3 regions of the Phytobacter diazotrophicus genome follow, and region 2 is predicted to be linked to each of the others. Evidence: predicted binding sites of a transcription regulator. Region 2 holds the regulator's gene; each other region holds the start of a gene.
The links. The regulator Fur, encoded in region 2, represses iron uptake genes when iron is present. The targets are predictions, from matches to a motif close to ATAATAATGAGAACNACTATCAA.

Region 1 (7,242 bases), 2.5 Mb from region 2:
AAATGTTGTTACAACGGGCCGGTAAAACGCTCTAACCCATTTATGCTACACAGGTATGAACATGTCATTGAATCCGAATAACGCACTGAATTTCTCCGGCGGCCCAGGCGCGCTGCCTGAGGTGGTATTAAACCAGGTCCAACAGGCGATCATTAATGTCCCTGAGGCGGGGCTGTCCATTCTGGGTATCAGCCACCGTTCAGACTGGTTTGAAAATGTGGTGCGTGAAACCGAAAACAATATCCGCACGCTGTTGGGCCTGCCTTCCAACTACCATATCCTGTTCCTGCAGGGTGGTGCGACACAGCAGTTCTCTATGGTCCCGATGACCATGCTGCGGGGGAAAAAACATCCGGCAGAATATTTTGATACCGGCTACTGGAGCCGTAAAGTGGTGACCGAGGCCATGCGTGAAGGCCCGGTTCGCGTCATCTGGAGCGGTGAGGAACATGGGTATCGCCGTCTGCCGACCGATGAAGAGTTAGATTTTTCGCCGGACGCTCCGTACATTCACTATGTCTCCAACGAGACGGTAGAAGGTCTGCAGTTCAATCGTATTCTGGGCCGCGACGACGTGCCGCGCGTCTGTGACATGTCTTCTGACTTTTTGTCTAAGCCGTGTGAGGCCGATAAATTCTCGCTGATTTATGCCCATGCGCAGAAAAACATTGGTCCGGCCGGCGTTACCATCGTACTGGTTCGTGACAGCGTGGTACAAAACGCCCCGGATAACCTGCCGTCATTCCTGGATTATCGCCGTCAGGTTGAGTCACACTCGAACTTCAACACCCCGCCGGTCTTCGCAATTTATGTTGTACTGCTGGTCACACGCTGGCTGCTCAATGACGTCGGTGGGCTGGAAAATATGGCTCAAATCAACCAGCAAAAAGCGAAATTGCTGTATGGCCTGATTGACGGCAGCAATGATTTCTACCGCCCGTGGGGTGAAGCGGCTTTCCGTTCTGATATGAATGTTGCGTTCAATTTGCCGACGAAAGAGCTGGAAGCGTTGTTCCTGAATGAAGCGACGGCCGCTGGATTCTCCGGCCTTGGCGGTCACCGCGCGATTGGCGGCGTACGCGCTTCAATCTATAACGCGCTGACGCTCGGTGCGGTAGAGAAACTGACCGGCTTTATGGAAGATTTCCGCTTTAAACACCACGCGAAATATTGATTCGCCAGCTCCACTGCTGCTCCGGCAGCAGTGGAGCGTCACGACAGGTTACACCTGTGCAGGGTCTATCTCCGGACGCTGATATTCCGGCCATACCAGCACGACCAGTTCCGGGTAGGCTTCCATGCTGAACTCGCGAAAACACTGGCGCAGGTTCAACACATCAAGGTCAGAGTGCATCACTTTTTCGCCGTTTAAACAGCGCTTTTTAATATTGTCATAATACTTGTAGACGGCAGAATTGAGATCGCTGCAACGGCGCTGCGCCTCAAATAACCCAGGTACACTATTTATCTCCGCCATGTTCATGCGTTTAATCGTCGCATGAAGAAAATCGATATATTCATGATTCACACGCCAGTACCACACCGGGGTAATGGCATTCATTAGCATTGCGAAATGGTCTTCGCCCTCCTCTTTGGACAGAGGCTTAGCTTGCGGCGCCAACGTTTCAGTTTCAGCTATGGACGGCTTTTTATTGTTTTCGCGCATCAATAAAAGTACGCCGCCCGTTAACAGCAATAAAATGACAACAGAATAATAAATACTGTTCATATGCAGGCTCCATTTTTTTTGATTTTAAAAGTGCGCCATGATATTGTCAACGAACCTCACGCCTGAACTTCTCCTACCTTATTGATATTAAAGGATATTAGAAATGCTCCCCGAGAATCTTGTCCCGGCTCGATTTCACATTTCCGTTACGGAAACAGAACCGGGAGAAGCAGAAAAAGACACGAATTTAACTCAGGGAAAAAGAACGCTCTCTGATTATGCCAGCGATATATTAGCGAATGCCAATCGTACCGGTCAGTCGCGGAATATGTTGCTTGAAGAGCGCGATCGTCATATAAAAGATCGATTATATCGTGTGGTAAAAATCGAAACTTTTGCCCGACTGCTGAACGATTTGCAAGCCGAAGGCGAGATTGATGCACAGACATTAAGCCAAATAATTTCCGAAAAGACCAAACAAATTAATGAAGCAGGAAATGAAATTTGGCTTAATCTCATTACCCGCGAAAAAGATACGCCTTTGTTTTATAAGCTAGGGGATGAATGACGTGGAGAAAATAGATAATAACGACGTTTATTTGACTTTAGACAATCAACCCAGCGACGAATTTATCTTAAAGCAAAATATCGATGCACTGATTCAGAGTAAGAACGCCACCATACAGCGTATTGCCCATGAGCTCATCTCTATCCCTGCGGCCCTTGTACGACTCAAGTGGCAAAATCGCCGGGAAATCTACGCCTTTCAGGTAAAAGAAGAGATCTATGGTGCGACCATAAACGCTATCGTGGAGGAGCGCCCTGAACTGCTGGAAAAAATAATGGCCAGGCTGGAAGCCAATTACCAGCATATCCTTGCCAGAGAGACAGCAACACTGCGTATCAGTCGTAAGCTTGCCGATGAAGAATACCGTACCGCGGTTGTGACGACCGTTGCGCCTGAGGAAAAACCTGCGTCAGAAGACGCTGCAACGCCCCCCACGTCAGAGCCTGCGCAAGCAGCGAAATAACCTTATAATCCCTCCCCTTATTATCAATAATTATTCACCCTATTTGACTATTCACTGAATCATTCCCGTTGTATTGGTTTACGTATTCTCAGGTTAACATCCCCTGAAATAAGGTGTTATATCGTCGGCTGAGCAGAACCCGGAAAACAAAAAGGCCGACCCGCAGGCCAGCCTTAATAAGCAAACGCGAAGGTTACTTCGCGGCTGCAACCTCTTCGCCGACCAGGCCAATTTTGAGATAGCCCGCGCGATGCAGAGTATCCATCACCTTCATGATGGTTTCGTAATCAACCGTCTTATCCGCACGGAAGAAGACCGTCGTGTCTTTCTTCCCTTCGGTGATGGCATCAAGCTGATTCACCATCGTTTCGTCAGTCACCGGATCGTTACCAATGAACATGCTGTTATCCGCTTTGACGGACAGGTAAATCGGTTTTTCCGGACGCGGCTGCGGCTGACTGGTTGAAGCTGGCAGATTAACTTTCACATCTACCGTTGCAAGCGGCGCAGCCACCATGAAGATAATCAGCAGAACCAGCATAACGTCGATAAACGGCGTTACGTTGATTTCGTGCATTTCGCCGTTATCGTCGAGGTTTTCATTAAGACGCATTGCCATGGGGCATCAACCTACTCGTAGTTTCTGGGCGGCGTGAACGGGTTTTGCAGCGGCGCTGGCAGCCAGATCCAGATCGCGGCTTTGCAGCAGCAGAACCTGTGCGGCAACATCACCCAGCGTCGCTTTATAACCACCGATCATGCGGGCGAAGATGTTATAGATAACCACCGCAGGAATCGCCGCCACCAGACCGATCGCGGTGGCCAGCAACGCTTCCGCGATACCTGGTGCAACCACAGCAAGGTTAGTGGTCTGCGTCTGGGCAATACCAATGAAGCTGTTCATGATACCCCATACGGTGCCAAACAGCCCCACGAACGGGGAAATAGCGCCAATTGTCGCAAGATAACCATTACCACGGCCCATATGACGGCCCGTAGCGGCAACGCGACGCTCAAGGCGAAAACCAGTACGCTCTTTAATACCTTCGTTATCTTCGCTACCCGCGGACAACTCCAGCTCATTTTGGGCTTCGTTAATTAACTGCGTGCTGAGGCTTCTGGCATGGAAAGCGGAGGCGATGTCACTGGCCTGATCCAGCGAACGGGCATCAGCCAGCAGTTGCTGTTCACGTTTAAGGCGGCGTTTATGCGCAATCATCTCAGCACTTTTACTAAAGAAGATTGCCCAGGTGACCACTGATGCCAGAATCAACCCGATCATCACAATTTTTACTACGATGTCGGCATGTTGATACATACCCCAAACGGAAAGATCCGCCTGCATCAAATTATTACCCACTGTGTATCTCCACGACGCATATCACAAAATCTGAGCATAATAATATCAAAACACCGTCGAATTGATAGTAGTTCTCATTAGTATTTACATACTGCCGCAATATTCCCGCTTTTTCCTTGCGCTCACGCAGTAAAAAAGTTTCATCGCCGAATATTCATAAAATTTTATGCTTTATCAGAACAGGCACCGATGCATCGTCTGGCATTCATGGTAGTCTGGACATCCAGACGTATAAAAACAGGTTAGGCGAACATGACGGCGAAGCATATTGATACCGCTCTGGTGAACGCGGGGCGCAGCAAGAAATACACGCAGGGTTCGGTGAATAGTGTCATTCAACGGGCTTCCTCCCTGGTTTTCGACACTGTCGAAGCGAAAAAGCAGGCCACGCGTAATCGCGCAAAAGGCGAGCTTTTTTACGGGCGTCGCGGCACGCTGACCCATTTCTCGTTACAGGACGCCATGTGTGAGCTGGAAGGCGGCGCGGGATGTGCCCTTTTCCCGTGTGGCGCAGCGGCAGTGGCAAATACCATTCTGGCGTTTGTAGAACAGGGCGACCATATCCTGATGACCAATAGCGCCTATGAACCAAGCCAGGATTTTTGTACGAAGATCCTCACCAAACTCGGCGTGACCACCAGCTGGTTTGACCCGATGATCGGCTCAAGCATTGTGCGTCTGATTCAGCCCAATACGAAAATCGTGTTCCTCGAATCCCCAGGCTCCATCACCATGGAAGTTCATGACGTACCGGCAATTGTGCAGGCGGTCCGAAGCGTTGCGCCAGAGGCGATCATTATGATCGACAATACCTGGGCGGCAGGCATTCTCTTTAAAGCCCTTGAATTCGATATCGATATTTCTATTCAGGCCGCCACCAAATACCTGATTGGCCACTCTGATGGGATGATCGGCACAGCAGTTTCCAACGCCCGTTGTTGGGATCAACTGCGTGAGAATGCCTATCTGATGGGGCAAATGGTCGATGCGGATACGGCGTATATGACCAGCCGTGGCCTGCGTACCCTTGGCGTACGCCTGCGTCAGCATCATGAAAGCAGTCTGAAAATCGCCGAGTGGCTGGCTTCGCACCCGCAAGTCGCGCAGGTTAACCATCCGGCGCTGCCCGGGAGCAAAGGTCACGAGTTCTGGAAGCGCGATTTTAGCGGTAGCAGCGGCCTGTTTTCTTTCATTCTGAACAAGCGTCTTAACAATGAAGAGCTGGCGGCATACCTCGATAATTTCTCACTGTTCAGCATGGCCTACTCCTGGGGTGGGTATGAATCATTAATTCTGGCAAATCAACCGGAACAGATCGCGGCTATTCGTCCTGATGGTGGCGTGGATTTTAGCGGTACTCTGATTCGTGTTCATATTGGTCTGGAAAATGTAGATGATTTAATTGAAGATTTGGCCGCAGGTTTCCAGCGTATCGTTTAAATTGTTAACTGCCAGTTGAAAATTCTGATTACGCTAGCAGAATACTCTGTATTAATTGCGCCTGGGATCAAGGTGTTTCGGGCGATAAGCAGGTACAATAGCCTTCTCTAAGCGGTACCACAGGAAAGTCCATGGCTGTAATTCAAGACATTATCGCTGCGCTCTGGCACCACGACTTTGCAGCGCTGGCGAACCCACATATTGTTGGCGTCGTCTATTTCGTGATGTTTGCCACACTCTTTTTAGAAAACGGATTGCTTCCGGCCTCGTTTTTACCCGGGGACAGTTTGCTTTTATTGGCTGGCGCACTGGTGGCGCGTGGTTGCATGGACTACCTGTCGACACTCCTGATCCTGACGTCTGCCGCCAGTCTGGGCTGCTGGTTAAGCTACCTGCAGGGACGTTGGCTGGGGAATACGCGAGTGGTGAAGAGCTGGCTGGCGCAGTTGCCGGAGAAATATCACCAGCGCGCAACCTGCATGTTTGACCGTCACGGTTTGCTGGCGCTGCTGGCCGGGCGTTTCCTGGCTTTCGTGCGTACTCTGTTGCCAACCATGGCCGGAATTTCAGGCTTGTCCAGCCGCCGCTTTCAGCTTTTCAACTGGCTCAGTGGCCTGCTGTGGGTCGGCATGATCACCACGCTGGGCTATGCCATTAGCATGATCCCCTTCGTCAAACGCCACGAAGATCAGGTGATGACATTCCTGATGATTCTGCCCCTTTTCCTGCTGGTCGCCGGGCTGGTGGGTACGCTGGCCGTCGTGATTAAGAAAAAATACTGCAGCGCCTGATACCTTTCCTTTTTCCTTCTCCCAAAAGGAGAAGGAAAATCAACCCGCTTGCATCATGCGAATTCTCGCAGCATCTTCCCCCGGCGTGACGCCAAAATAGCGTTTAAACTCGCGGCTGAATTGTGACGGGCTCTCATACCCCACACGAATGGCCGCAGCACTGGCTTTCATACCATCATGGATCATCATCATTCGCGCTTTGTGCAGGCGGTAGCTTTTAAGGTACTGCAACGGCGAGGTGCTGGTCACCGACTTAAAGTTATGGTGAAACGCAGAGACGCTCATATTGGCTTCCGCCGCCAGTTCGTCGACACTCAGGTTTTCCGTGTATTGACTCTCAATGCGTTTCAGCACCCGGCTGATTAAGCTGAAATGGGTCTGGCGACTAACCAGCGCCAGCAGTGCGCCGCCACGCGGCCCAGTGAGCACGTGATAGAGCAGCTCACGAATGATCTGTTTTCCCAGAATACGGGCATCCAGGGGGCGTTCCATCACGTCGAGTAAACGCTCCGCCGCACACAGGATCTCTTCGGACAGGGTGGCAGAGTTGATGCCGCTTGCCGCCATCGCAGGCTGAAAAGATTCATCCTCGCCAATATCCATCAGCAACTCCTGTAGCTGCAGAATGTCGACGTTAAGGCGTACCCCCGCCAGCGGAACCTCCGGCGTTGCATAGGTCTCACACTCAAAGGGTAAGGGTACGGTAAGCAGTAAATATTCATTGGTATCGTAGCGAAATACACGCTCGTTGATATAACCAATCTTATGGCCGGAGAAGAGAAAAACGATCCCCGGTTGATACATCACCGGCGTGCGGGTTCCCGGTTCAGTACCATAAAGTAAACGGATATCCGGAAGCAGCGTACTGAAATAGTTTTCATTATTTTTCAGTAGTTTTACTTTTTGCGTTAGCGCCTGGCAAATCTCGTCACGGTTCATAGCTCGCCGCTC
Region 2 (7,242 bases):
ATGATGTTTGGTCTGCCAGGTGCCGCGCTGGCGATTTACCACTGCGCGCGTCCGGAAAATAAAGCCAAAGTCCTTGGTATTATGATGGCAGGCGCCTTTGCTGCCTTCTTTACAGGTATCACTGAACCGCTGGAATTCTCCTTCATGTTCGTGGCACCGGTGCTGTACTTCATTCACGCTGTGCTGACCGGGATTTCTGTGTTTATCGCCGCGACTATGCAGTGGATTGCCGGCTTCGGCTTTAGTGCCGGTCTGGTGGATATGGTGCTTTCGTCCCGTAACCCGCTGGCCGTACACTGGTACATGCTGATTCTGCAAGGCCTGGTGTTCTTTGTTATCTACTACGTGGTGTTCCGTTTCACTATCCTGAAATTCAACCTGTTGACCCCGGGTCGTGAACTGGCGGTTGCCGGTGACGAAGCGGATGGCCAGGATGTGAATGTCAGCACGGCTTCCGAGCAGGATGTGACCGGCCTGGCGCGTCAGTATATTGCCGCTGTCGGGGGTTCCGCGAACCTGACCGGTATCGATGCCTGCATCACACGTCTGCGTCTGAGCGTGAAAGACTCTTCCCTGGTCAACGAAGCGCTGGCTAAACGTCTGGGTGCGAGCGGGGTTATTCGTTTGAATAAAACCGGCGTACAGGTGATTGTGGGTTTTGCGGCCGAAAAAATTGCTAATGCGATGAAAACGGCGGGCGACGTTCCGGCTGCAGGCGCAGCGGCTCCGGCCCCGGCAGCCGCCAGCGCGCCTAAACCGCAGGCAGTGCCGAACGTTAGCGCGGCGGTGATTGCGGAACTGGTCTCTCCGGTGACCGGGCAGGTCGTTTCTCTGGATGAAGTGCCGGATGAAGCGTTTGCCAGCAAAGCCGTTGGCGATGGCGTAGCGGTAAAACCGACAGAGAAAACGGTTGTTGCACCGGCAGCGGGTACCATCGTGAAAATCTTCAATACCAACCACGCGTTCTGCCTGGAAACTGAAAAAGGCGCGGAAATCGTTGTTCATATGGGCATCGACACCGTTGCGCTGGGTGGCCAGGGCTTCACGCGTCTGGTCGAAGAGGGGGCAACCGTTACAGCGGGTCAGCCAATCCTGGAAATGGATCTGGAATATCTGAACGCCAATGCCCGTTCTATGATCAGCCCGGTGGTATGTAGCAATATTGATGATTTCTCTGGTCTGGTTATCAAAGCACAAGGTTCCGTTGTGGCAGGGCAAACGCCGCTGTACGACATCAAAGGCTAATGATGTAATCTGAACCAGAAATAGCCATAAGCGGCAGGGGATCTTCCTCTGCCGCTTTTTTTTTGCGTGAATTAAAGTATTCCGTTTTGTATCTATTTTCCGTAACTAAAGGTTGTCTCTGAGGGCGGCTTATAAGATCATGTGCCGTTATATGTTGTTTACGCCTTGAGGAATCTACGATGAGTGAGGCTGAAGCCCGCCCGACTAACTTTATTCGTCAGATCATTGATGAAGATCTGGCTACTGGAAAGCACTCTACTATTTGCACCCGTTTTCCGCCTGAGCCGAATGGCTATCTGCATATCGGTCATGCGAAATCCATCTGCCTGAACTTTGGTATCGCGCAAGATTATCAAGGGCAATGCAACCTGCGTTTTGATGACACCAACCCGGTAAAAGAAGATATCGAGTACGTTGAGTCCATCAAGAATGACGTGCAGTGGTTAGGTTTCCACTGGTCAGGCGATGTGCGCTATTCCTCTGATTATTTCGATCAACTGCACAACTATGCCGTAGAGTTAATCAGCAAAGGTCTCGCCTATGTTGACGAGCTGTCCGCTGACGAAATCCGTGAATACCGCGGCACGCTGACGGCGCCGGGTAAAAATAGCCCGTATCGCGATCGTACGGTTGAAGAGAACCTCGCACTGTTTGAAAAAATGCGCGCGGGTGGTTTCGAAGAAGGTAAGGCGTGCCTGCGTGCGAAGATTGATATGGCGTCGCCGTTCATCGTGATGCGCGATCCGGTGCTGTACCGTATTAAATTTGCTGAACACCATCAGACGGGCAACAAGTGGTGCATCTACCCGATGTATGACTTTACCCACTGCATCAGCGATGCGCTGGAGGGGATCACTCACTCTCTGTGTACGCTGGAATTCCAGGATAACCGTCGTCTGTATGACTGGGTTCTGGACAACATCACCATTCCGGTTCACCCGCGTCAGTACGAGTTCTCCCGACTGAACCTGGAATACACCGTCATGTCCAAGCGTAAGCTGAACCTGCTGGTGACTGACAAACATGTTGAAGGCTGGGACGACCCGCGTATGCCGACCATTTCTGGCCTGCGTCGTCGTGGTTACACGTCCGCCTCCATCCGTGAGTTCTGTAAACGTATTGGTATCACCAAACAGGACAACACCATTGAGATGGCGTCACTGGAATCCTGCATCCGTGAAGATCTCAATGAAAACGCACCGCGCGCGATGGCTGTTATCGATCCGGTTAAGCTGGTTATCGAGAACTATCCGCAGGGCGCCAGTGAAATGGTTTCGATGCCTAACCATCCGAACAAACCGGAAATGGGCAGCCGTGATGTCCCATTCAGCGGTGAAATCTGGATTGATCGTGCCGATTTCCGTGAGGAAGCCAACAAGCAGTACAAACGACTGGTGCTGGGCAAAGAAGTCCGCCTGCGTAACGCGTATGTAATCAAAGCGGAACGTGTTGAGAAAGACGCGGAAGGCAATATCACCACGATTTTCTGTACGTTTGATGCCGATACGCTGAGCAAAGACCCGGCAGATGGCCGTAAAGTGAAGGGTGTTATTCACTGGGTTAGCGCGGCACACGCACTGCCGGTTGAAATTCGTCTGTATGACCGCCTGTTCAGCGTGCCAAATCCGGGTGCAGCGGAAGACTTCCTGACAGTCATGAACCCGGAATCGCTGGTCATTAAGCAGGGCTTTGCTGAGCCGAGCCTTAAGGCCGCTGAGGTAGCGAAAGCGTATCAGTTTGAGCGCGAAGGTTATTTCTGCCTCGACAGCCGCCATGCTACGGCGGACAAACTGGTCTTCAATCGCACTGTGGGTCTACGCGATACCTGGGCGAAAATCGGCGAGTAATCCCGTCTTGCCAGGATGCTAAAAACGCTGCCTCGTGCAGCGTTTTTTATTTCTCGACTGAAAATAAGTTACTGCCCACCTTCTTTTTTTCTAAAATATTGTTTTAAATTTATCCAATCATCTTTTCAGTTATTTATCGATAACGCAGACTCTGTCACTCTGAAAGCCTTGCTGCGTAAGCCACCAGCCTGTAAGCAACAAATCTGTGTGGTGCGTCATAATCCCTGTATTCCTTTCCTGTAAACACTTGATAATTCGCGTCGCGAAAAATATGCTTACAAACGACAGATTTAGAAACATTTTCTATAACTGTCAGTAATATTTCATTTTTTTACTTTGTTGCTGTTTGCCTTTGCGCAGCACTTTTTATTTTTCGTCAAAGAGGAACACTCATGAACGCGTTTAACGCTAAACGTAAGGCGTTAGCGTTGGCTATTGCCTGCGCCACCGCATTACCTGGTTTAACTTTCGCTCCTTCCGCCAGCGCCACTGGTTTTGTTGATGATGCCACGCTCACCGGCGGGATTTACTACTGGCAGCGCCAGCGTGACCGTAAAGATGTCACCGATGGCGATAAATACAAAACTAACCTGTCGCACTCCACCTGGAATACCAATCTCGATTTCCAGTCAGGTTATGCTGCCGATATGTTCGGTATTGATGTCGCGGTCTTTGCAGCGATTGAGATGGCTGAATCCTCAGAAAGCGCACACCCGAATGAAATCGCATTTTCAAATAGCCACAAGGTGTATGACGAAGACTGGTCCGGCGATCGCAGCGGCGCAAGTCTCTATAAAGCCGCCGCGAAATTTAAATATGGCCCGGTGTGGGCGAGGGCAGGGTACATCCAGCCGACGGGGCAAACGCTGCTGGCCTCAAACTGGAGCTTTATGCCGGGCACCTACCAGGGGGCAGAAGCCGGTGCAAAACTGGATTTCGATGATCGCGGTGCGCTGAGCTTCTCATACATGTGGGCCAATGAATACAAAGCGCCGTGGTATAACGAAACGGATAATTTCTACCAGAACGATGGCGTGAGCAAAATTGATTATGTCCACTCTCTGGGCGCATCGTACGACTTTAAAAACGATCTGATCCTCGAAGCCGCGTTTGGCCAGGCACAGGGCTATGTTGATCAATATTTTGCCAAAGCCAGCTATAAGTTTGACGTCGCGGGTAATCCGCTTTCCACCAGTTATCAGTTCTATGGCTCGCGCGACAAGGCCGATAACAACACCATTAATGATATTTATGACGGCACCGCGTGGCTACAGGCACTCACTTTTGGCTATACGATCGGCCCTGTGGATTTACGCCTGGAAGGGACCTGGGTCAAAGCTGATGGCCGTCAGGGCTATTTCAACTCACGTATGACGCCGCAGTATGGATCTTCCAACGGTCGCCTGGATATCTGGTGGGATAACCGCTCCGACTTTAACGCCCATAATGAGAAATCCGTCTTTGCTGGCGCTATGTATGACCTGAAAGGCTGGAACCTGCCGGGGTGGGCGGTCGGTGCATCGTATGTATATGGCTGGGATGCCAAACCGTCCAATGTCTCCTCTGGCGATAAATATTACGATGCGGGAAATTCCATCAAAGAGTCGGCGTACAGCCTTGACCTGCTTTACACGGTGCAGGAAGGGATGGCAAAAGGCACCTTATTCAAGCTGCATTTCACCCAATATGATAACCATTCCAATATCCCGAGTTGGGGCGGTGGATATAACAACATCTTCCAGGACGAACGTGACGTGAAGTTTATCGTCATTGCGCCCCTGAATATTTTCTAATGCGAGGGAATGCCATGATGACGAAACCGATATTGCTAGCCCTGATGACGCTGGGGCTTGCCGCCTGTGTGCAACAGCCGCAGGCACCAAAGGAAGATGCGCGATTAAAAGAGGCTTATAGCGCCTGTATTACTACGGCAGAAGGTTCTCCGGAAAAAACAGCGGCGTGCAGAAGTGTGCTGGATGTCCTGCGCAAAGAGAAAGCGCACCAGCAATTTGCGCAGGAGGAGAGCGTGCGCACCCTGGATTATCAGCAGTGTCTTGAAGCGACGCATACCGGAAACGGGCAGGCGGTAAAATCCCGCTGTGACCAGATCTGGCAGGAGATACGCCACCATAACACGGTAAATTAACCGTCTGAAAGGGCCCGCTTCGGCGGGCTTTTTCGTGTGGTGAAAGCAGAAAATAAAAAAGCCAACCCGGAGGTTGGCTTTATAACGATGCGGGTGATTATTTATCAGCCGCTTCGTGCGCGTTTTCATCAGTACGGCAGTCACCTTCGGCGCAGTGGCCATACAGGTAGAGACTGTGGTTCGTCAGACGAATACCATGCTTAGATGCGATTTCACGCTGACGCGCTTCAATAGAGTCATCGCTGAACTCGATCACTTTGCCGCAATCCAGGCAAATTAAGTGGTCGTGGTGATGCTGCTGCGTCAGTTCGAAGACGGATTTACCGCCTTCAAAATTATGGCGGGTCACAATCCCGGCATCGTCGAACTGGTTAAGTACACGGTACACCGTGGCCAGCCCAATCTCTTCGCCCATGTCGATCAGGCGCTTATATAGATCTTCCGCACTGACATGATGGTTCTCCGGCTCCTGAAGCACTTCCAGGATTTTTAACCGAGGAAGCGTGACTTTCAGGCCGGCCTTCTTTAATGCGGTATTGTTGTCAGTCATGCGGAATCTGTCCTGTTGCTAAACGATTCACTTCCCGTCGGGAAGCTACAAGGAATGCACCTGGGATAATGCGTCTCATTATAGAACTGCCATGCCTGAATGAAAACTGCAAGTCCTCAAGTAAAGTAAGCTTATAAAACGTGGTAGCGTCTACAAAGTCCTTTGGGCTAGCCGTTTTAATCAGGGGCCATTGTACAGCGCTGGAGAAAAAAGTTAAAAAATTGTAGCAATTATTTCCATCGCTTTTATCTATTAATCCGGCGCAACCAGCAGGTTGCGCCAAACATCATCAGGCATTGAGGATGTCGTTCAGGTGAAGTTCTTCAGAAATCTGTTTTACCCATTTGTCGACGCGGCCAGCGGTCAGTTCAGGCTGACGGTCTTCGTCAATGGCAAGGCCAACGAAGTGGTTGTCGTCTGCCAGACCTTTTGACGCTTCAAAATGGTAACCTTCGGTCGGCCAGTGGCCTACGATAGTTGCGCCGCGCGGTTCAATAATGTCGCGAATGGTGCCCAGCGCGTCACAGAAGTACTCTGCGTAGTCTTCCTGATCGCCACAGCCAAACAGAGCAACCAGTTTGCCGTTAAAATCGATATCTTCCAGCGTCGGGAAAAAGTCATCCCAGTCACACTGTGCTTCACCATAATACCAGGTCGGAATGCCAAGCAGCAGGATGTCGTAACCTTCCAGATCCTCTTTGCTGCTTTTAGCAATGTCATGCACATCGGCAACATCTTTACCAAGTTGAGCCTGGATCATCTTTGCGATGTTTTCGGTATTACCGGTATCGCTGCCGAAAAAAATGCCTGTGATTGCCATGAGTAAAATAACCTCTTGAAACTTAATGATATGGTGGTGGCGATTGGCCCACGGATAAGGGCAATCATAGCAGATCAGAGAAGCACGCGGAAACTGCAATCACGCAAGACTGCACTCTGTGCAACATGAAAGTGAATTTTTGCGATAATTCAGAGGATTTCCTGGTCGTTCAGCGCGTTAAGCTGAGCCAGTAACATCTCTTCAATCAATTCGCTCCGGCTCATTTCCCGCGCATCCGCCAGCGCGTTTAGCGCGTCGACAGCCTCGGCGTTGAGTTTTAATTCGACGCGTTTAAGCCCACGAACCTTGTCGCGTTTAAGCTGATTGCGCTTATTGATGCGCAATTGCTCGTCGCGAGAGAGCGGATTGGTTTTAGGACGTCCCGGGCGACGTTCATTCGCGAACAGATCTAATGTCGTGCGGTCCGTTTGTTCTTTAGCCATGATTTAAGAATACTACGGGAAGTACAAGCAATCGGGTCATAGCCCGGGCTGATTAGCGCGCCATCATACATCAGCGATGCGGACACGCCAACGACCGGGCGCTTTCAGGCAACCGGTCGCCGGGTTTTTAATCAGTTTGTCTTTTCAGCGAGATAACGGCGGATGGCGCGCAGAACCGCTTCTGGCTTTTC
Region 3 (7,242 bases), 710 kb from region 2:
CGCACCGTCGGCATCCTGCGCGTAGTCAGGCGCGTCGACGGGTTGCAGCGTTAACGGCTGTGCTTGCGGGGCGCTAAAGCGGGCAACCACCTCATCCCACGCAGCGCGATCGGTCTGTTCCGTGGCGTACACCTTGAGCACCGCGTCCCCCTGATGATCAAAGAACTGTATGCTCTGGCGTTCACCGTGCGCACTTGCTTCACGCACAAAAAAGGCACTGGCCCACTGGCTGATAAACAGGCGCAAATCCAGCGCCCGTGGGTTCAGTACCAGACCGGCACGCTCACTGATATGCAGGTTGGTAAAACTGCCCAAATGTTCATGAACCGCATAGTCATTGCGACAAATGCACTTCGTTTCCCCTACCAACTCAAGTGCGCTCAGGATCTCGCGTGCGTCATTGATCAGCGCGGTGGCGTCATGTCCTGTGCGGGCGTGCGTGAGTTCCGCTTCGCTTACCCCCAGTTCGCTGGCAATGTCGCGCGCGTATTTGCCCGGCGTCGCGGTTTTGATCTCCTGGTACTGCTGCCAGAGTGCGGCGTAATCTTGCGATGAATGGGTCATGGGTGTGCTTCCTTTATGAGATTAAACCTCCGGCGCACAGGCCGGAGGGCAGGTTAAATGGAACAAAAATCAGAAATCGACGTTCACGCCCAGTTGCCATGTACGGCCAGGCATGACGGCCAGCGCTTTGTCGTAAGCATCCTGATTGGTGGTCTCCTCCTGGGTACGGCTGTTCAGGTAATCCCAGTATTTACGATCGGTGATGTTATAAACGCCGCCGTGCAGTTTGACGTTCTTCGCCACCTGCCAGTACGCGGTCCAGTCCAGCAGGCCGTAGCCCGGTACGCGCATGTATTCGGCGCTGGATTCGCCAAGGGACGAGCCGTTATTGCTGTAGGATTCACGCGTGGTCGCGGTGGCCTGCTTGCCTTTGACGAAGGTGGCGGTCAGCGCGGTACCATACCGTTTTGCCGGGTCATCCCAGGCCACGCCTGCAATGGCTTTCATCGGCGCGACGCTATCAAGGTCGATGTATTTGTCGCCCATATAGCTCGATTTCGACTGGCCCTGCGTATAGCCGTACGCCAGGGTCGCGCTCAGTCCATTAACCTCTTCAAACCAGGTGCCGAAGTTAAATTTAGTGCTGATTTCGCCGCCATAGATAAAGGCTTTATCGCGGTTTTCCGCCTGATAAATGGTGTAAATGTTGGACGGCACGCGAGTGAACTTGTCCGGGTTGCCGGTACGGGTGTAACGCGTATAGGCGATAAAGTTCTTATAGCTGTTGTAGAACAGCGCGGTGCGCAGGGTAATGCCTTCCGTCACCTCGCCTTTCATCCCCCATTCGAGATTATCGCTGGTTTCGGTTTTAAGGTCGGTATTACCCACCAGCGCATACTGCCCGCGCCCTGCATAGTTTGAGCCCAAATTCCAGGAGCCGTACAACTGGCTGGCGTTGGGGAATTCCGCCCCGCGTTTGTATTGCAGGTAGGTCATCAGGCGCGGCGTCAGATCGTACTGGAAGGTGAGCGACGGCAGCCACTGGGTGTCTGAGTTTTTGCCATATAACGTGGACACGTCAGACTCATCCAGCACCGAGCTGTTGCTGGTCAGACTGGCGAGGTTGTCCGGCTTCATTAACTGATGCACAACGCGCACGCCGGGGATAATCGCAAAGTGACGATCGGCAAGGTCGAAATTAATCTGATCCTGGGCGAACGCCCCCAGCGTGTAGCCACGGCTATCGGCTTCCGGCTGCATAATTTCGCTAAACACACTCGGTATTGGCGACTGGCTGAACGGACGCTGTGTTTTGCTGGTGCTGGCGTTGAAACCGGCGCTTAAATCGTGGCGCCCGAGGGTTTTCGTCAGCGCGTTGGTGATGCCCCAGGTATCGGTATCGTAGTTTGAATTTACCGTCTCCATCGACAGCGTGGTGCTGTCCGGCATGTATGTCCAGTCGTGAGCTTCCGTATGCTGGTAGTAAACTTTGGTGGACATACTGTCCAGCCAGGCATTCACTGGCGTCCAGTCATCTTTCAGGCTGACACCCCAGCGACGCGTCTGGCTGGTCTGGTTGGCGTTGCCGATAATGGAACTGCCTGCGCTGTTCCACGCATCGTAATGGGTATGGTTGGTCTTGTGGTAGTAATCCAGCGTACCGGTAAATTTATGCACATCGTTCGGCTGCCAGATACCGGAAGCCAGCATCGCATCGGAGTGCCAGTTGGCCGGATAGGCGTCAATTGTGCCGCTGTTATTACGGGTCTGCTGACCGTCACGACGACTGTAAACAAAGATGCCGCGCAGGGTTTCATCGCCGCCCGCCGCCGTCAGGCCGTTGTGCCAGCTACGATCCGCTGAATCATAATCCGACTGGTAACCAAAGTAGGTCTGCTTACCCGCGTGCAGGTAATTGTCTGCCGATTTCGGCTGGAACGAGACGTTGCCACCGATAGAGGTATTGGCGGTTTCGGTGGAGGTGGCGCCAGACTGAATATCAATCCCACCGTACATATAGGGGTCGATATAATCGCGACCAATACCAAAGGTATTCAGGCCGGAGCGGCTGACATAACTACGCCCGGTGGCATCGGGTTGCGCAATACCGTCAACGTCGATACCGACACGGTTACTTTCCAGGCCACGAATGTTGTATCCGGTATAGCCACCACGGTCAAAGCCGCTTTTGCCATTGCCGGAACCCCCGCTTGCGCCGGTGGCGCTAATAAGCGGCTCGTAGCGCATGATTGAGCCAAAGTCGTTGGCGCCTTTGTTTTGCAGATCCTCTGCGCTCACCGTATGGCTGCTGCCCGCTTTCAGTACCGGTGCTGGTGCGGTAACAACCATCTCCTCGGCATTGTCCTGCCGGGTATCAATTGCGGTGGTCTGTTTTACGTGAGCATCAGCCGCCACGGCGGAGGTCTGATACAGTGCTGCGAGCAGTGAAGTCACCAGGACGCTCTTGCGAAACGGTGTCCGGGAAAGTTGCGATGTACCCATAATGTTGCAAGCCTTAGAATTTATTAGTATCAGGCCCACCGTTGCTTCCAGTCTTTTTATTGAGCGAGTACTGTCAGCACAAGACACACTGCACCGCTCTTTATCTTGATCGGAATCATAATGATAACTATTATCAGTTGCAACAACTTCGCAATTTCTTCACGCTTTGCGCATTCTTTTGTCTACACTAAGCCAACGTTTACACTTGCTGGTTAACATGATTATGCAAAACAAACCCGCCATCACCTTACAGTACTGCTCCCAGTGCAACTGGATGCTGCGCGCCAGTTGGATGGCTCAGGAACTGCTCCACAGCTTTAGCGCCGACTTAGCTTGCGTCACCCTGGTACCGGGTACAGGCGGTATTTTTGTCATTGATATCGACGGAAAGGTTATCTGGGACCGTAAAGTGGATGGTGGTTTTCCGGATGCCGCAGAGCTAAAACGCCGCGTGCGAGATTACTGCTTCCCGGAAAAAGATCTCGGGCATCTGGAAAAGAAAAGCGACTAGCCAACATAAAATGTGCGAGCAGTTTATATTTGTTGCTCGCGCATAATCGAATAATTGTCAGACAAACAGCGCCCCGCCACCTTAATATCCCTGATCATCATTGCTATTTCACTTCCCAAAACTACCGCTGCCAATAATTCTGCACAGAGTAAATATTTATTTACCGGCTTTAATGCAACATCTTGATTCAAAATACATTATTCTATTTAAGTGATCCGCTTCATATTGTTTAGCGTTCTCCATTAAGCCGTTTCCGATGCCCGATATGATGCGAAAAATAAACCCAATGGAGATCACAATGAATAAAGATGAATCAATCAAGGATATTAGCTTATTTACCGCCGCAGATATCGAGTGCATGAAATCATTTTCACACCTTGCAGAAATGATCGCAGGCCTGATAGGGCCACACTGCGAAGTGGTGCTGCATTCATTTGAGGATCACAACGCGTCGGTGAATAAAATTATTAATGGCCACCACACCGGCAGAACGATCGGCTCGCCCATTACCGATATGGGACTTAAAACGCTGCAATTGTTTAACAAGACCGGCATCAATAATACGCTGAGCTATTTTACGCGAAATAAAAAAGGCGAGTTGTTTAAATCAGCGACGTCGGTGCTCTTTGGCGAAGAAGGCAAAGCGATTGGGTTATTTTGCGTCAATATCAATCTCTCTGTTCCTTTTCACCAGATGCTCGAAACCCTGATCCCGGACGGTAAGGAACCCATGCCTTTTACCGAACATTTCGGCGCCAGCCCGCATGAGGTTGTGATGGAAGCGGCAAACAACGTCATCGCCAGCGTACAAAAAGACGTCATGATAACCAGCAAATTCAAAAACAAAGCGGTGGTTAACCAACTGTATAATAACGGCATTTTCGAGCTAAAAGACGCTGTGAAGATTGTCGCCGCCCGTCTTGGCATCACCCGCTACGCCATCTACAAATATCTGCGTGAACGTAAGTCCCGCCAGGCTTAATGCCTTTCTTTGCGCGGCCATCATGGCTGCGCCCGGTTCATTTTTCCCTTCACTCCCGCTGCCAGTACCCGTGTACTTTGTGAACGGAAAACCAGGCGCCCCACGCTTTACGATTCATTTAATTGACTGAAAAATAATGCTTTTACATCACAACACACTCTACCCGTAAAGTAATGTTGACGATAATAAGTGGTCTTTATGAAATGAATGAAAGCGAAAACGGGATTTATTTCTCAATTTCACTTCGCTGGTTCACATTTCAAAACAGCGACAAAAAACGTCGTTCACCGAATGTTCCAGAATAAAGGGATTTATTGTCCTCTTTTTTATGCCATCATGACTTATCACTTGCGCAATTAATTGAAAATACAATATATTTTATTATTATTGTGAACTTTATCACCCGTTTTACATTATTTAAAAAAGCGCCAAAATCGAATTACCCCCCCACTATTCCCTTTGCCATATGTTTATCGCATGATGCGTTTGCCAAATGATTCCCGGGAAAGGGAAAGGACAATAAGACGCCTCCAGAATTAACTGGAGGAATTCGATTCGCTATAACTTTTTAAATTACAGAACTCACTGGAGATATAAAATGATCTATCCGGCAGAACCATTCCGTATTAAAAGTGTTGAAACCGTCTCAATGATTCCCCGTGATGAGCGTCTTAAAAAAATGGAAGAAGCAGGACTGAATACCTTCTTATTGAATTCCAAAGATGTGTATATCGATCTGCTGACGGATAGCGGCACCAACGCCATGAGCGATAAACAGTGGGCGGGAATGATGATGGGTGATGAAGCCTACGCAGGCAGCGTCAACTTCTATCACCTGGAAGCCACCGTACGTGAGTTGTTCGGCTTTAAACATATTGTGCCGACCCACCAGGGACGTGGCGCGGAAAACCTGTTATCACAACTGGCGATAAAACCGGGACAGTATGTGGCGGGCAATATGTACTTCACCACTACCCGTTATCATCAGGAAAAAAATGGCGCCTCCTTTGTTGATATTGTGCGTGATGAAGCGCATGACGCCACGCTGAACGTTCCCTTTAAAGGCAATATCGACCTGAATAAACTGCAAAAATTGATCGATGAAAAAGGGGCCAAAAACATTGCCTATATCTGCCTGGCGGTGACCGTTAACCTGGCAGGTGGGCAGCCGGTTTCGATGGAAAACATGCGTGCGGTGCGTGAGCTCACCAGCGCACATGGCATCAAGGTTTATTACGATGCAACGCGCTGCGTGGAGAATGCTTATTACATCAAAGAACAGGAAAAAGGCTTTGAGAATAAGAGTATTAAAGAGATTGTGCATGAGATGTTCAGCTATGCCGATGGCTGCACCATGAGCGGTAAAAAAGACTGTCTGGTGAATATCGGCGGCTTCCTGTGCATGAACGATGACGACCTGTTCTCTCAGGCGCGTGAGCTGGTGGTGGTTTACGAAGGGATGCCCTCTTACGGCGGCCTGGCCGGGCGCGACATGGAAGCCATGGCGATTGGCCTGCGTGAAGCCATGCAGTTTGAATACATCGAGCACCGTATTAAGCAGGTACGCTATCTCGGTGACAAACTGAAAGCGGCGGGCGTGCCGATTGTTGAACCCGTTGGCGGCCACGCGGTATTCCTGGATGCCCGCCGTTTCTGCCCGCATCTGAGCCAGGAACAGTTCCCGGCGCAGAGCCTGGCGGCCAGTATTTACGTGGAAACCGGGGTGCGCAGCATGGAGCGCGGTATTATCTCCGCCGGGCGCAATAAAGAGACGGGCGAGCACCATAAACCGAAACTGGAAACTGTACGCCTGACCATTCCACGCCGCGTATACACCTATGCGCATATGGATGTCGTCGCCGATGGGATTATTCAGTTATATAAACACAAAGAGGATATTCGCGGGTTACGGTTCACTTACGAACCTAAACAGTTGCGTTTCTTTACCGCACGCTTTGAATACATTTAATGTGTTTTCCTGCCCCATGACCTGATGGGGCAGTTTTGTTTCTCGCCGATAAAAAATGATGTTCAAACTTATATAACGCTACCCTGACTATTCGCGTTGCTGCCAACGCGTGTGCAACCTGAATAACGACGGGTAGGATACTTATTCAGGAATATCTATTATGGCCCTCTCTTTATCTGAACCGATTCGTGACGCCGGGCTGACCAGCGGCGCCATGCTTGTTATTGCCACCGTGGTGGGTGGCGGTATGTTTTCACTGCCTATTGCGATGGCGGGCGTCTGGTTTCCGGGCGCCACCCTGATCCTTATCGCTATTTCACTGATGATGCTGATGACCGGATTAATGCTGGTTGAGGTGAATCTGCATTTTGATGTCGGTGCCAGCTTTAATACTTTTACCCTGGAACTGCTCGGCAAACGCTGGAATTTCGTGGTCGGCCTCGCCTTCGGTTTTGTTTTATATATTCTGACCTACGCCTATATTTCCGGCTCGTCGGCGGTATTATCGAACACCATCGCCAAATACAGCGGGATGCGCTTACCTTCCCCTGTGTCGATTATTCTGGTTAGCGTGATTGTCAGCCTGATTGCATGGTACAGCTCGCTGCTGGTTGGCCGCATCACCACCGTTCTGATCTTCGGTAAATTTATCGCTTTTTTCGCCACTTTTTCCGGCATGATCGGCACGATTAACGTTGATAATCTGTTCGATACCGCCAGCGTCGCCTTGCCGCAGACCCGCTATTTGCCCTATGTGTTAATGACACTGCCGTT

Region 1: the regulator Fur is predicted to act here: its motif matches at 4,122-4,144, upstream of exbB (tol-pal system-associated acyl-CoA thioesterase).
Region 3: the regulator Fur is predicted to act here: its motif matches at 3,121-3,143, upstream of ACS0RQ_RS16020 (TonB-dependent receptor domain-containing protein).

What each region holds. Positions count from the first base shown of each region.
Region 1 is NZ_CM125428.1:808,506-815,747, reverse strand. Features, by position in the region: gene ACS0RQ_RS03975 (ATP-grasp domain-containing protein) at 1-35, shown strand, start outside; gene ACS0RQ_RS03970 (phosphoserine transaminase) at 62-1,174, shown strand; gene ACS0RQ_RS03965 (ESA_00282 family adhesion-associated protein) at 1,223-1,729, opposite strand; gene ACS0RQ_RS03960 (hypothetical protein) at 1,833-2,237, shown strand; gene ACS0RQ_RS03955 (cytoplasmic protein) at 2,230-2,700, shown strand; gene exbD (TonB system transport protein ExbD) at 2,894-3,319, opposite strand; gene exbB (tol-pal system-associated acyl-CoA thioesterase) at 3,326-4,060, opposite strand; gene metC (cystathionine beta-lyase) at 4,313-5,500, shown strand; gene yghB (DedA family general envelope maintenance protein YghB) at 5,632-6,291, shown strand; gene ACS0RQ_RS03930 (AraC family transcriptional regulator) at 6,331-7,230, opposite strand.
Region 2 is NZ_CM125428.1:4,006,133-4,013,374, reverse strand. Features, by position in the region: gene nagE (N-acetylglucosamine-specific PTS transporter subunit IIBC) at 1-1,245, shown strand, start outside; gene glnS (glutamine--tRNA ligase) at 1,425-3,092, shown strand; gene chiP (chitoporin ChiP) at 3,485-4,885, shown strand; gene chiQ (ChiQ/YbfN family lipoprotein) at 4,903-5,238, shown strand; gene fur (ferric iron uptake transcriptional regulator) at 5,336-5,788, opposite strand; gene fldA (flavodoxin FldA) at 6,078-6,608, opposite strand; gene ybfE (LexA regulated protein) at 6,758-7,051, opposite strand; gene ybfF (esterase) at 7,183-7,242, opposite strand, start outside.
Region 3 is NZ_CM125428.1:3,294,028-3,301,269, forward strand. Features, by position in the region: gene ACS0RQ_RS16015 (hemin-degrading factor) at 1-564, opposite strand, end outside; gene ACS0RQ_RS16020 (TonB-dependent receptor domain-containing protein) at 634-3,006, opposite strand; gene ACS0RQ_RS16025 (Rdx family protein) at 3,230-3,517, shown strand; gene ACS0RQ_RS16030 (helix-turn-helix transcriptional regulator) at 3,816-4,499, shown strand; gene ACS0RQ_RS16035 (tyrosine phenol-lyase) at 5,098-6,468, shown strand; gene ACS0RQ_RS16040 (aromatic amino acid transporter) at 6,629-7,242, shown strand, end outside.